2 regions of the Lamprobacter sp. genome follow, and region 2 is predicted to be linked to the other one. Evidence: predicted binding sites of a transcription regulator. Region 2 holds the regulator's gene; the other holds the start of a gene.
What was found. Region 2 encodes FNR, which switches genes on or off when oxygen is low (the NO sensors DNR and NnrR bind a similar motif). Its sites were predicted from a motif close to TTGATNTANATCAA; they were not measured.
Positions count from the first base shown of each region.

Region 1: the regulator FNR is predicted to act here: its motif matches at 4,557-4,570, upstream of ccoN (cytochrome-c oxidase, cbb3-type subunit I).

Region 1 is NZ_JAYESN010000030.1:35,224-42,394, reverse strand. Features, by position in the region: gene soxB (thiosulfohydrolase SoxB) at 1-16, shown strand, start outside; gene VBE63_RS10235 (Smr/MutS family protein) at 127-672, opposite strand; gene surE (5'/3'-nucleotidase SurE) at 751-1,497, shown strand; gene VBE63_RS10225 (protein-L-isoaspartate(D-aspartate) O-methyltransferase) at 1,542-2,186, shown strand; gene VBE63_RS10220 (peptidoglycan DD-metalloendopeptidase family protein) at 2,461-3,306, shown strand; gene rpoS (RNA polymerase sigma factor RpoS) at 3,335-4,381, shown strand; gene ccoN (cytochrome-c oxidase, cbb3-type subunit I) at 4,745-6,196, shown strand; gene ccoO (cytochrome-c oxidase, cbb3-type subunit II) at 6,237-7,094, shown strand; gene VBE63_RS10200 (cbb3-type cytochrome c oxidase subunit 3) at 7,087-7,171, shown strand, end outside.
Region 2 is NZ_JAYESN010000026.1:45,298-52,468, reverse strand. Features, by position in the region: gene fba (class II fructose-bisphosphate aldolase) at 1-223, shown strand, start outside; gene queE (7-carboxy-7-deazaguanine synthase) at 331-984, shown strand; gene VBE63_RS09280 (transglycosylase SLT domain-containing protein) at 1,047-2,153, opposite strand; gene VBE63_RS09275 (class I SAM-dependent methyltransferase) at 2,293-3,060, shown strand; gene rnhA (ribonuclease HI) at 3,050-3,529, shown strand; gene dnaQ (DNA polymerase III subunit epsilon) at 3,576-4,319, shown strand; gene fnr (fumarate/nitrate reduction transcriptional regulator Fnr) at 4,431-5,189, opposite strand; gene VBE63_RS09255 (sulfur globule family protein) at 5,490-5,891, opposite strand; gene VBE63_RS09250 (CTP synthase) at 6,149-7,171, shown strand, end outside.

The sequences.
Region 1 (7,171 bases), on a different contig from region 2:
TGAGATCCTGAGCTAATCTCTTTGCGCTGGGTGCGGGCTTGTGCCCGCACGACTTTACCTGGTGCCTGCTCGCGACCCTTGGGTTCTGCCCGTTGGGCTCCGCATGACCCTGGATATCAGCGACGGCTAGCGCCGTCGTTTTGCCTTTTCTGGATTGCGCAACAGCACATAAACGGCGCCGGTCCCGCCGTCAAATCGAGGGGCGGAGCAGAAGGCGAGCACGTCTGGACGCAACCGCAGCCAGTAGTTGACCTTGCACTTCAGCACCGGTTGGCGTTGTGCCGAGCCGCGGCCTTTGCCGTGGATGATCTTTGCGCAGCGCAGATGCCGAGCGGCGCAATCGGCCAGAAAGTCTTGCAGCAGAGCACCGGCGTAGCGCAGGGTGAGTCCGTGCAGATCGAGCTCGAGGCTCGGCTCAATCTGACCGCGTTGCAATGAGAGGAAGACCCGCTTCTGTAGGCCCGGGCGCATAAATTCCAGATAGTCGTGGGTTTCGACATCCGACTCAGGCAGGTGCTGTGGGTCTTCGACTGGCGCCTCTTCGACGCGCGGGCGCGGAATCGGCTTGGGCCGTTCGCGGAATGGCTCGGCAATCTCCTTGTCGAGCGGAATCGCATCTTCGACTTCGGCGCGAAAGAGCGCATAATCAGCATCCTGAAGACGGTTTTTCACTTTTTTTCTCGCGTTGTCGCCGTGCCGATTCGAGAATGTAGCAAACTGGCGCAAGTGCTGGTTGTTCGCCCGATGCCTATGAAGATTCTCCTCAGTAACGATGATGGCTATCGCTCACCCGGTCTCCAAGCCCTGGCGAATGCGCTATTGCGCTTCGGTGAGCTGACGGTGGTGGCGCCAGACCGTGATCGCAGTGGCGCCAGCAACTCGCTCACGCTCGATGTGCCGATTCGCGCCGAGCGGCTCGAGAACGGCTTCATCCGTGTCAATGGCACCCCAACGGACTGTGTGCATCTGGCTATTACCGGTCTGCTCGAGGAGGAGCCTGACCTGGTCGTCGCGGGGATCAATCACGGCCCAAATCTGGGTGACGATGTGATCTACTCCGGCACCGTTGCGGCAGCGACCGAGGGTCGCTTTCTGGGCCTGCCGGCCTTGGCCATTTCCATCGACTCGCATGAGCCGCAGTACCTGGACACCGCTGCTGCGGTGGCGACGCGGCTGATTGCTGGACTCAGTCATCATGCGATGACAGGGAGCACCATCTTGAACATCAATGTTCCCGATCTGCCCCTGTCGGAGCTGCGCGGCATCCGGTCGACGCGGCTGGGTCATCGGCATAAGGCCGAGCCGATCGAGCGCATCCTCGATCCTCGCGGGCGACCTATGTTCTGGGTCGGTCCGGCTGGGCCGGAGCAGGATGCAGGCGAGGGCACCGACTTTTATGCGGTTCGCCAGGGCTATGTCTCGGTGACCCCCTTGAAGATCGATCTGACCCGCCACGAGGCGGTTGAGCCGTTGGGGCGATGGTTGGAGACGCTGTGAGCGAGCTTGCGCGGGCGCGCGACTCAACGGCTGCGGGTAGCGGCATGACCTCGCTACGGACCCGGGAGCGGCTGGTGCAGCGGCTTCTGGCGGCTGGTCTTGAGGACGATCTGGTGATCGCGGTGCTGCGTCAGTTGCCGCGCCATCTGTTCGTCGAAGAGGCGCTGGCAAGCCACGCTTATGAGGATTCGGCATTGCCGATTGGCTGGGGACAGACCATCTCGCAGCCATACATGGTCGCGCGCATGACCCAGGCGTTGCTCGCCGCCGGTCCCGTGCAGACGGTGTTGGAGGTGGGGACTGGCTCTGGCTATCAAACCGCGGTGCTTGCGGCGCTGGTGCGGCGGGTCTACAGCATTGAGCGGATCAGCTCGCTGCAGGCCCGTGCCGAGCAGCGATTGCGGGCGCTGAAGCTGCGCAACGTGCGGCTGCGCCATGCTGATGGCAGTACAGGTTGGGCGGAGTATGCTCCGTTCGACGGGATTCTGGTGACGGCCGCTGCCAGCGGCATTCCGCGCCGACTGGCCGAGCAGTTGGCGCCCGGCGGGCGCATGGTGCTGCCGATCGATTGTGGGCGCGGCCAGGTGCTGGTGCGTTTGCTCAAGAAGCGTCGCGGCCAGCGTTCCGGGTATCAGCACGAGGTGCTGGAGCCTGTGTCCTTTGTGCCTTTACTCGGGGGGCTTGCCTGATGCGTTTCTTCTCGGCCATGTTCCACCCGGTGATGGTCTGGTCGTGCCCTCCCGATGCCGCTAGGCATCTGAGAGCATTGCGATTGGCCGAGTTTAGGTTCTTTGCCCTCTTGCCGGATGTGATGCCGGATGTGATGCTCGCTCCGATAGGTCGGGCGCAGCTAACGAAAGGCAGGCGGTTTGCGCTTCTGACAACACTGACCTTGGCCGCTGGCGGGCTGCTCGGGTACTGGCTTGGCCTGGTGCTACTGTTGCATTGACTCTGGTGTGCGTTGTGGTCGCTCCGCTGTGCTTTCTGCGACGTTTTGGTCGGTTCTGGGCACGTTCGGCGGCCCTGTTGCTCGTGCTCGTACTCATGCTGGACGGTTGTGCTGGTCGCGGCTTCGCACCGGTTGAGGATCGCGTCTATGGACCGGCGCCACCGGGTTTCTATCGCGTCCGCTCCGGCGATACCCTGAGCGAGATCGCTGAGGATAAGCGCATCAGCATGCGCAAGCTCGCGGCCTGGAATAATCTCGGTGCGCCTTATCCGATTTATGCCGGTCAGTTGCTCCGGATCGAGCCACCGCGTGGCGTCAAGGCGGGGGGGGGCACACGCAAGGTGGCTGCTCGCAGCAGCGCTAATGCAGGCCCAAAGACTGGTCCAAAGCCGCCAAGTCCAAAGCCGGCGTCCAAGGCGAGCGCCAACACCGGTGTCCTGGCGAGTCCGTCGGCGAAGCCTGGCAGTGCGGCGCGCGCTTCGGGGGTGACTTGGGCTTGGCCTGTCTCGGGTCGGTTGGTGCAGGAATATCGATCGAATGATCGCACCCGGCAGGGGATTCGGATTGCTGCAGCGGCTGGCACGCCGGTGACTGCCGCCGCCGATGGTGAGGTGGTCTACAGCGGTAGCAGTGGACTCGCCGGTTACGGCAATCTTATTATCGTCAAGCACAGTCCAAGGTATCTGAGCGCTTATGGCTTCAACCGCCTTGTGCTCGCCAGTGAAGGAGCCTCGGTTAAGCGCGGGCAACAGCTCGCCGAGGTTGGCCAGGCAGCCGATGGACGACCAATGTTGCACTTCGAGATCCGTCGCGACGGCGCAACCGTTGATCCGCTGCTGTTCTTACCAGCGTCACGATGAGCCTAGCGGCCGCACCCAGGGGGGATTCATGTCAGCGGTGACACCGGAAGAGGATCCGGACGGGGACGCGCTTCCCGATGAGGACGAGATCCTGATCGACGGCGAGAACGCTGATGAGGACGATCCAGACCTGCCGGAAACCGACACGCCAGATGAGGATGAGCTGTCAGAGGCTGATCATCCAGCGGCCGGGTTGCCGCAGGTATCGGATGCACCGAACAAGCGTTATGCCGCTAGCGATACCGAGCTCGATGCAACGCGCCTATATCTGAACGAGATTGGCGAGTCGAAGCTGCTCTCGGCGGATGAGGAAGTGCGCTACGCGCGATTGGCTCAGCAGGGCGACGAGTCGGCGCGACAGCGCATGATCGTCAGCAATCTGCGCTTGGTGGTCAAGATTGCGCGCCGCTATCTCAATCGCGGGCTGCCGCTGCTCGACCTGATCGAAGAAGGTAACCTCGGTCTGATCCGTGCCGTCGAAAAGTTCGACCCGGAGCGCGGCTTTCGCTTCTCGACTTATGCGACCTGGTGGATTCGCCAGACCATCGAGCGCGCGATCATGAATCAGACGCGCACGGTGCGCCTGCCGATCCATGTCGTGAAGGAGATCAACGTCTACCTGAAGGCGACGCGCCTGCTCTCCCAGCAGCTTGACCACGAGCCTACCACCGAGGAGGTGGCAGAGCTGCTCGACAAACCGATCGCCGAGGTCAAGCGCATGCTCGGCCTAAACGAGCGAACGACTTCCGTGGATACCCCATACGGCAAAGACGCCGACAAGCCGCTGGTGGATCTGCTTCAGGATGAGGCGGCCCATGATCCCAGCGATGACATCCAGGACGTCGATATCCATACCAACCTCGATCATTGGCTTGAGAAGCTCAACGAGAAACAGCGTGAGGTGGTCGAGCGTCGGTTCGGTTTGCATGGCTATGAGCATTCGACGCTGGAGCGCGTGGCGCAGGAGCTTGGTGTGACGCGCGAGCGGGTACGGCAGATCCAGATGGACGCGTTGCGCCGGCTGCGCGATATCCTAGAGAAAGAAGGGTTTTCGCTCGAGTCGTTTTTCAAGTGAGCGGGGGGTTGGCTGTGCTCCCAAGCTCCCAGGATGACCTCATGACCAAGGCTCGTTCTCAGTTATTGGCTGGGCTGTTTTGGACGCCCGTTGTGCCTACCGCTGATCGGTCTTCTGGCGCTAAATATCCATAAAAAATAAAAGGTTATGGATTGCGGTCGTTGGCCTTGCTGAGTTGACATAGATCAGCTAAACCGGGGTCAAACGCCACACTCGGCCCTGTCCGCTGGCCTGCTTTGCCTTGACATTACGCAATCGATCCAGTCTTATTGCGCGGTCAGGTGCCACGGGGCGGCACACCATCAACATATCGGGCTGGAGTGCCCAGTCACCTCTCTTTTTCCCAGCCTGTTTGGGGGGTCTATGGAAGCCACAGCCGACTATGCAGCGGAGCGAAAATACGACTTTGAGGTCGTCCGCTGGTTTACGATCATGGCCGTCGTCTACCTGGTGGTAGGGGCCGGCGTCGGTGTCTATATCGCGTCCGAGCTCGCTTGGCCGTTTCTGAATTTTGATAATCCTTACATCTCTTTCGGTCGGCTTCGGCCCGTACACACCAATGCGGTGATCTTCGCCTTCGGCGGCTGTACCCTGATGGGTACTGCGTTCTACACGGTCCAGCGCACCTGCGGCGTCAGCCTCTGGAGCAACAAGCTGGCCTGGTTCACCTTCTGGGGCTGGAACCTCATCATCGTCCTGGCGGTGATCACGCTGCCCCTGGGCTTCACTCAGTCGAAAGAGTATGCCGAGCTTGAGTGGCCGATCGATATCCTGATCGCCGTGGTCTGGCTGGCGTTCACCTTCAACTTCATCATGACCATCGCCAACCGGAAGTCATCGCACATCTATGTGTCGAACTGGTTCTTCCTGGGCATGATGGTGATGATCGTCTATTTGCACGTCGTCAACAGCCTATCGATCCCGGTCGGGCTGATGAAATCTTACAGTCTGTTCTCCGGCGTGCAGGACGCGATGATCCAGTGGTGGTGGGGCCATAACGCGGTCGGCTTCTACCTCACGGCTGGCTTCCTCGGCATCATGTATTACTTCGTGCCGAAGCAGGCGAATCGCCCAATTTACTCTTATCGGTTGTCCGTCATCCATTTCTGGGCGCTGATGTTCGGTTACGTCTGGCTCGGCGCGCACCATCTGCAATATACCGCGCTACCAGACTGGACCGGTTCGCTGGGTGCTGCGGTGTCGCTCGCAATGATCATCCCATCCTGGGGTGGCGCGGTGAACGGCATGATGACCCTCTCGGGCGCTTGGGATAAATTGCGCACCGACTACGTGATGCGCTTTCTGATCATCGCGCTGGCCTTCTATGCCATGTCGACCTTCGAAGGGCCGGTGATGTCACTGAAGACCGTCAACGCCCTCTCGCACTACACCGATTGGACCATCGGTCATGTTCATTCCGGCGCCTTGGGCTGGGTTGCGGGTATCTCGATCGGTGCGATCTACCATCTGATGACGCGCTTGTGGCATACCGAGATGTGGTCCGAAAAGCTGGTTAACCTGCACTTTTGGACGGCCACCATTGGCACCGTCATCTATGTGGTCGCCATGTGGGTATCCGGCATCATGCAAGGCCTGATGTGGCGTGCCTATGACGAATACGGCACCCTGGCCTACACCTTTGTCGAATCGGTCGCCGCCATGCATCCCTACTACGCGATGCGTGCGGTTGGCGGTGGCATCTTCCTGTTCGGGGCGATTGTCATGTTGTTTAACGTGCTGATGACGGTGCGTAAATCCGTGACTGCGGGGAGTCTGCGTGAGGCGCGGGGCACGCCAGCCGTAGCTGCCGCCTAAGCCTAATCGCAACCGCCGAATCCCGAGGAGTAAAGGTTAAATGGCTGATAAAAACACACCACCAAAAGGAATCCAGGAGCGCTTGGAGCGCAACATCTGGGGGCTGCTGATCGTGACCGCGATCGTGCTCTCGGTGGGTGGCATCGTCGAGATCGTCCCGCTCTTCTATTTGAAGAGTACTGAGGAAGCTAACCGGTTTCCTGAGATCGTTTGGCAGGAGGCCGGGAGTACGCCTATTGTGTCGGTGACCTACGAAACCGATGAGCAGGGTAATCCGCTGCGATTCAAGACCGATGAGCAGGGCAACTTCATGCGGAAAGCTAATGGCGAATTGGTTCAAGACCCGCGTCGTGGTATCCCTCGAGCCATCGAAACCAGTTGGAACTGGAAGCCCGGTGATGGCATCCGCCCTTATACGGCCTTGGAGTTGGCCGGGCGAGACATCTACCAACGCGAGGGCTGTTATCTCTGTCATTCACAGCAGGTGCGGCCATTCCGTGATGAACGCGAGCGTTATGGCCATTATTCATTGGCATCGGAATCGATGTTTGATCATCCCTTCCAATGGGGCTCCAAGCGCACGGGGCCGGATATGGCCCGCCTAGGCGGTAAGTATTCCGATGAATGGCAACGCCAGCACCTGCGTGATCCCCGCTCGGTGGTGCCAGAATCGGTGATGCCCGGTTATCCCTGGCTGGATGAGGAGCGCATTAAACCGAGTAAGATTCAGCGTCACATGAAGGGCCTACGTGCGATTGGCGTACCCTATAGCGATGCCGATATCGAGGCGGCTACAGGGCTGTTGCATGGCAAGACGGGTATGGACGCCATGGTGGCTTACCTGCAAGTCCTGGGCACCATGGCAAAGCTCGATCCTGGAGTGGTCTATCGTGAGTAGCCTCTCGGACTATTTCGAGACCGATTGGGCAGCGATGACGGCAACCGACTGGGTCGGGACGATTCTCACGGTTGTGA
Region 2 (7,171 bases):
CATGGCCTCGACCGGCGCCATTCGCCAGCATCTGGCCGAGAACCCGAAGAACTTCGACCCGCGCAAGTATCTTGCGGCCTCAACCAAGGCCATGAAGGAGATCTGCCGGGCGCGTTATGAGGCCTTTGGCACCGCTGGCAACGCGAGCAAGATTCGTGCACTCTCACTCGAGGCCATGACCGCGCGTTACGCGAGCGGTGAGCTTGACCCCAAGGTCAACTGATCCTAGGTCGCGTTCTTGGCGATCGCAAAGGGCGCTTCGGCGCCCTTTTTGCTGCTGGCCATGCAATGACAAGCAACCTTACCAACACCGGCTCGGCGAGTGAAGCCATGGCTGCTGTCTACCAGGTCAAAGAGGTGTTCCATACCTTGCAGGGTGAGGGCGCGCGCGCTGGCCGCGCGGCGGTGTTTTGCCGCTTTTCGGGCTGTAACCTCTGGTCTGGACTAGAGCCTGACCGGGCGAGCGCAACCTGTCGCTTTTGCGATACCGATTTTCGCGGCACCGATGGCCCTAGCGGCGGGCGGTTCGCCGACGCCGAGGCACTCGCCGACCATATCCAGGCGCAGTGGCAGGCTGTTGCCGGAGGCCGGGCCCGGGAAGCTCGCTACGTCGTCTGCACCGGCGGTGAGCCGCTACTGCAGCTCGACGCGGCCTTGCTTGCCGCCCTCCATGAACGCGACTTCGAGGTTGCGGTCGAGACCAACGGTACGCGGCTTGCGCCATCTGGCATCGATTGGCTCTGCGTCAGTCCAAAGGCGGATGCACCGCTGGCGCTGAGCTCCGGGGATGAGCTGAAATTGGTGTTTCCGCAGCCTGAAGCACCGCCGGAGCGCTTTGTGGATTTCGATTTCGCGCATTTCTTCCTGCAACCCATGGATGGACCGCAGCGGGTCGAGTACACCCAGCGCGCGATCGACTATTGCAGACGTCATCCACAGTGGCGTCTAAGCCTGCAGCTACACAAGCTGCTCGGTATCCCCTAGCAGAGAGGGTCTGAATGGCTGGGTGTTCTGTCGGTTGCTGAGATCAAGCCCAATGCTGGCCGTTAGCTGCCACCGGCGCGCTGCGCTGCCGATGGCTCGTTTGTCGCCGCCAAGTTCGGTGCCTTGAGCGTACCGCCCTGCGCCAATGCGCTGCGGAGTCTGTCACCGGTACCCGCAGGGACTAAGACCAGGTGTGGGCCGTTTGGCAACGTCTTGCCGCGCTTCAGTCCAGGGTTGAGTCGTTTTAGCTGGGTCAGGGTGACGCCGCAGGCATGCGCGGCCTCAGCGAGATCGATCTGTTGCCCGGACTCGACCACCTCGACCAGCGGTCGATTGGCGATTGCTGGCATGGAAAGCCCGAGCGCATCATGTTCGCGCACGAGCTTCGCGATCGCGAGTAGCTTGGGCACGTAGTTCTCCGTCTCGGTCGGCAGGTCGAGGGACCAGAAATCAACCGGCTTGCCGGCTGCTTTATTGGCCCGCTGCGCCGCCCGAACGCGCGCGGGACCAGCGTTGTAACCGGCCAGTGCGAGCGCCCAGTCGCCGCCGAGCTCGCGATGCAGTTGCTGTAGATAGGCGATGGCCCCTCGCGTCGAGGCCAAGATATCGTTGCGGCCGTCGTACCAGCTGTTTTGTCTGAGGCCCATCTCGACGCCGGTATAGGGCATGAACTGCCACATGCCGGTCGCGCTTTTAGGCGAGACTGCGTGCGGGTTATAGCGGCTCTCGACCTCGGGCAGCAGGGCTAGTTCGGCCGGCAGACCATGGCGCTCGAGCTCTTCAATGATCAGGTGCAGATAGGGCTGCGCCCGCTTGCTCAGATCCGTGAGATAATGGCTGTTCTGCTTGAGTGTGCGCACCGCCCGCTCGACGCGCTCATGATGGTGGATCCCAAGGCGTTCGCCATGACGGACGCGATCCCAGAGATCGCCGCCCGCTCCGCGATCGACATAGCGATGTCGGCTCCTAGTCTTGCCGTCGTCGCGACCGATGACCCGGACGTCGATCGCGGGGCGAACATAGCCGTACTCTCGAGCTGAGACCGAAAAGGTCTGGCCACTACTGGCGATGGTATCCTCGGGCGGCTGGTGGCTGGCGCAGCCGATGAGCTGGAGCGGAAGGCCGATCGCGACGCAGGCAAGCAGGGAGGTTCGAGCAGCACTTTGCATAAAAGACCGAGCAGCGACTGGAGAAAAAGATGCGCTTCGTTCTTGTTTTGTCGCGCTTCGCGGCTCAAATATACGGGAAAACCCGGAGGCTTTCCAGCGCACTTTCCAGCGCAAGGTGCGATCCATGTCGAGCCCTTCAATGATGTCCCGCCAGCAGGACGACAGCGCGGCTCTGGATGACCTTGCTGAGTGGTTCAAGACGCCAATTGGCCGCGAGGTCGTTCAGCTTGAGCGTGAATGTATCGAACGGATGATCGAGAATTCCTTTGGCCATTTTCTGGTGCAGGTCGGCTGCATGAGCGACTTCCGTGGCGCCTTCGAGCATAGCCGTATCCGGTCGCATGTGGTGCTCAGCGAACCCCCCTGCTCGGACTGGTCAGGCTCGCCCCTGCGCGCGAAACCGGCTGAGCTTCCATTAGCGCCGGTGAGTGTTGATGCCTTGCTGCTGCCGCACACGCTCGATTTCGCCTTGCAGCCGCAACGCGTGCTGCGCGAGGCCGAGCGTGTTCTGATCCCGGAGGGGCGTATCCTGATCATCGGCTTCAATCCATTGAGTCCTTGGGGCCTGATGCGTGGGGCGCTGCGCCATCGGCAAGCACCCTGGGGTGGCAATCAGTTAACCTCATCCCGCCTCATCGACTGGCTCGACCTGCTGGGCTTTCAGTTGGAGGTGCGACACTGGTTATTATTTCGGCCACCTCTGCGGTCCGCCTTTAGCCAGCGCCTCAATTGGCTCGAAGAAGCCGGTACACGCTGGTGGCCCCTGTTTGGTGGCATCTATGTGGTGCGCGCGGTCAAGCGCGTGAGCCTTTCCACTCCGCTGCGACCGCGCTGGAGACAACGCCCAGCATTTCTGCCCAGCGGCGCCGTGAAGCCAACCGCCCGTGAAGGTCATCATGTCCGCTAGTCAGTTGTCTGCCGCAAAGGCGCAGAATGAACGCCCAACGGCCGTTGAGGTCTTCACCGATGGCGCCTGTAAGGGGAATCCGGGGCCCGGTGGTTGGGGGGCGTTGATGCGTTATGGCGCACACGAGAAGGAGCTCTTCGGAGGTGAGTCGCAGACCACGAATAACCGGATGGAATTGATGGCAGTGATTCAAGCACTTGAGACCCTCAAGCGGCAGAGCAGCGTGATACTGACCGTCGATTCGCGCTATGTACAGGATGGGGTCGAGCGCTGGATGGCGCGTTGGAAGCGCAATGGCTGGATGACCAAGCAGGGGAGTCCGGTGAAGAACCAGGATCTCTGGCAACGTCTCGATCAGGCACTGGCTGGCCATCGCGTGAGCTGGCGTTGGGTCCGCGGCCACAGTGGACATGCGGAGAATGAGCGTGCCGACCAACTCGCCAACCGGGGCATCCCAAAGCGGGCCTGATCCCCAGGCTCAGATCTCCCAGGCTAAACAGTTTAGGAAGGGTGTGATGCGACAGCTTGTTGTCGATACGGAAACCACCGGGCTTGAGCCCAGCGAAGGGCATCGGGTCATCGAGATCGGCTGTGTCGAGGTGGTTGAGCGCCAGCTGACCAAGGCCAACTTTCACCGCTATCTTCAACCGGATCGCGAGATCGATGCCGGAGCAGTTGCGGTGCATGGGATCTCGAATGCCTTCCTCGCCGACAAACCGCGCTTTGCCGAGATCGCCGAAGAGTTGATTGACTATCTGCGTGGCGCCGAGCTGATCATCCACAATGCCGCGTTTGATGTCGGATTTTTGAATCATGAGCTGAGCCAATGGCGTCCAAATGCCCCCCGCATCGAGGATTTATGCACGGTTGTCGACACCCTCGCATTAGCGCGGCAGCGGCATCCTGGGCAACGCAACAGCCTTGATGCGCTCTGTCGGCGCTACGAGATTGATAACAGTCGCCGCGATTTGCACGGGGCCTTGCTTGACGCCGAGATCCTTGCCGACGTCTATCTGGCGATGACCGGCGGTCAGGTCGCGCTGGCGCTCGGCAGCGAGTCCACCCCTGATCATCACGGCGGGCAGGCCGAGGCTGGGGTCTTACCGAGACGGGTGCGGAAGGACAGGCCGCCACTGCGCATCCTGCGTGCGACAGATCTTGAACGCTCTGCACACCTCGCCCGTCTCCAGGCGATCAACGCTGCGAGCGACGGCGGCTGTGTCTGGATGTCGTTGTCGGGCAAGACCAGAGCACCCTAGGCCCATCGTCCATGCCGGAGTCTTACCTACCTGGGTTCGGCAAACAGACTCCGGTGTGCCGAGGGGCTTGAACCCGGCAAGGCGTTTGAATCTGGCAGGACGGTGCCGCGGTCAATTCGAGCGCTGTTTATGGGCACTGGATGGCGGTGCACCGGCCATCATCTCGAGCGCGCTCAGGTTGAGTACCTCGACGTGCTTGCGATCGACACGGAGCATGCCGTCTTCTTGGAAACGGGTGAAGAGCCGGCTGACGGTTTCGACCGCGAGACCAAGATAGCTGCCGATCTCATGCCTGGACATGCTCAGGTAGAAGTCGGTTGGCGACAAACCACGCTTGCTGAGTCGGCTCGACATGCTGGTGAGGAAGGCCGCGAGTCGCTCCTCGGCATTCTTCTTGCCGAGCAGCAGCAGCATATCGGCGTCCTGCCCGATCTCCTTGCTCAACAGACGATACATCTGGTGCTGCAGCGAGGGGATCGAGGCCGCGAGCTCCTCGAAGCGTTGGAAAGGCACCTCGCAGATCGCTGAGGTCTCGAGCACCTTGGCAGAGCAGGCATGGCAAGACTTGTCGATCGCATCCAGGCCGATGATCTCACCGGGAAGATGGAAACCAAGCACCTGCTCGCCGCCTTCCTCACTCGGCGCATAGGTCTTCACCGAGCCCGTCTTGACGACATAGAGGGAGCGGAAACGCTCGCCACCTCGGAACAGGTGGTCGCCGCGATGCAGTGGGCGAGAGCGTTTGATGATGGAGTCGAGGCGATCGACATCTTCCGGCGCGAGTCCCATCGGCAGACAGAGCTGCGATAGTGAGCAATTCTTGCAGGCGACTCGGATCGTGTCGAACGAGATAACTTTTCGCTGAGTCAAAGCAAGCTTCCAGTGTGTGGTTTAACCGTATTCTGCAACTCAAGTTGACATGCATCAAGCGTCAATCTGATTTGCATACACGCGCGTTGCGTATTGAAATTAACGGTCAGGATTTCGCGGGGCACACGCAAACGCTGTCGCGAGGGGCGGCAAGCGTGACGATGAGGGCGTTACAGTCCGGTGCTCGCTTCCGATCAGGGCCATCTGCGCGCTCGCTGACAGCCCTTGGGCACGGCCGGCGGAAAATAGAAAAAGCCGCGCCGAGGCGCGGCTTGGGCAGAAACGGTAATGAGCCGTTACTTACTTGGCCTCAGGAGCAGCCGGGGCGGCTGGAGCCATCGGCGCGCCGTAAGGCATGCCATAAGGGGCGCCGTAGCCGTAAGGGGCACCATAGCCGTAACCTGGATAGCCGTAGCCATAGCCGGGGTAGCCATAGCCGTAACCGTCGCCATAGCCGCGACCATAGCCATAGCCGCGCCCGCGGCCATAACCCCGGCCACCACCGCTCATGCTCATGTTGAAGTCGCCGTAGCCGTCACCCAACATGTCGCTGAACATGTCGCCCATGCCGTCGCCCCAACCGTTGCCGTAGCCAGGACCACCGTAGCCGGGGCCGCCCCACCATGCCTGGGCAGCGCTCATCGAGAAGGCAGCGCTGGTGGCAATGGCGGCAATGCCCATGACCTTTGCAAACTTGTTCATTGTGATGCTCCGTAAGGGTGGTAAATCGATCCGCCGCAGCCCCTGCGATCTGTGTGGGTCAGCTCCGCGTCGAGCTGCGATGGAGGTCCGCAGAGAACGAACGCCGCGGAGTATACGTGCAGCGGATACTGCTTGTGAAGTCCATGATCGACGCCATGGCATCGGACCTTTCTCGGTCGGAATTGTGAGGTCGCAGCCAATTTGCTACCTTGAGAGGGGTATCCTATCCAGACCCAAGTCGTCTGCCTCCACAGGTCATGCCCAAGTTTATTTTCGTTACCGGCGGCGTTGTCTCGTCGCTCGGCAAAGGTATTGCGTCCGCGTCCCTGGCTGCGCTGCTCGAAGCGCGCGGTCTCAAGGTGACGATGATCAAGCTCGATCCCTACATCAATGTCGATCCGGGCACCATGAGTCCGTTTCAGCATGGTGAGGTTTATGTCACCGATGATGGTGCCGAGACTGATCTTGATCTCGGACACTATGAGCGCTTCCTCCGCACACGGATGGGGCGCAACAACAACTTCACCACCGGCCAGATCTACGAGAGCGTGATCCGCAAGGAGCGCCGGGGCGACTACCTCGGTCGTACCGTGCAGGTGATCCCGCACATCACCGACGAGATCAAGGCGTCGATCCGCCTCGGTGCCGACGAGACCGATGTCGCCATCGTTGAGATCGGTGGCACTGTCGGCGACATCGAATCGCTGCCCTTTTTGGAGGCGATCAGGCAGATGCGGGTCGAGGTCGGCGTCGAGAACGCGCTGTTCATGCACCTCACCCTGGTGCCGTTCATCCCGGCCGCCGGCGAGATCAAGACCAAGCCGACTCAGCACTCGGTCAAGGAGCTGCGCTCGATCGGTATCCAGCCGGACATCCTGCTCTGCCGCGCCGAACGCGACCTGCCAGATGAGGAACGGCGTAAGATCGCGCTCTTCACCAATGTTCCGGAGCGGGCGGTGATCTCAGCGATCGATGCCGATCATATCTACCGCATTCCAATGCTGTTGCACGCGCAGGAGCTCGATGCGCTGGTGGTCAACCAATTCCGCCTCGAGGTTCCGGAGGCCGATCTGTCCGAGTGGCAGCGGGTGCTCAAGGGGCTCGAGCATCCGCAAGAGCGGGTCACCATCGGCATGGTCGGCAAGTACATGGGGCTGACCGAGGCCTATAAGTCGCTCTCTGAGGCCCTGATCCATGCCGGCGTGCAGACCAGCACCCGGGTCAATATCCGTTATCTCGACGCGGAGGAGATCGAGACCAAGGGGCCGGGCTGCCTCGAT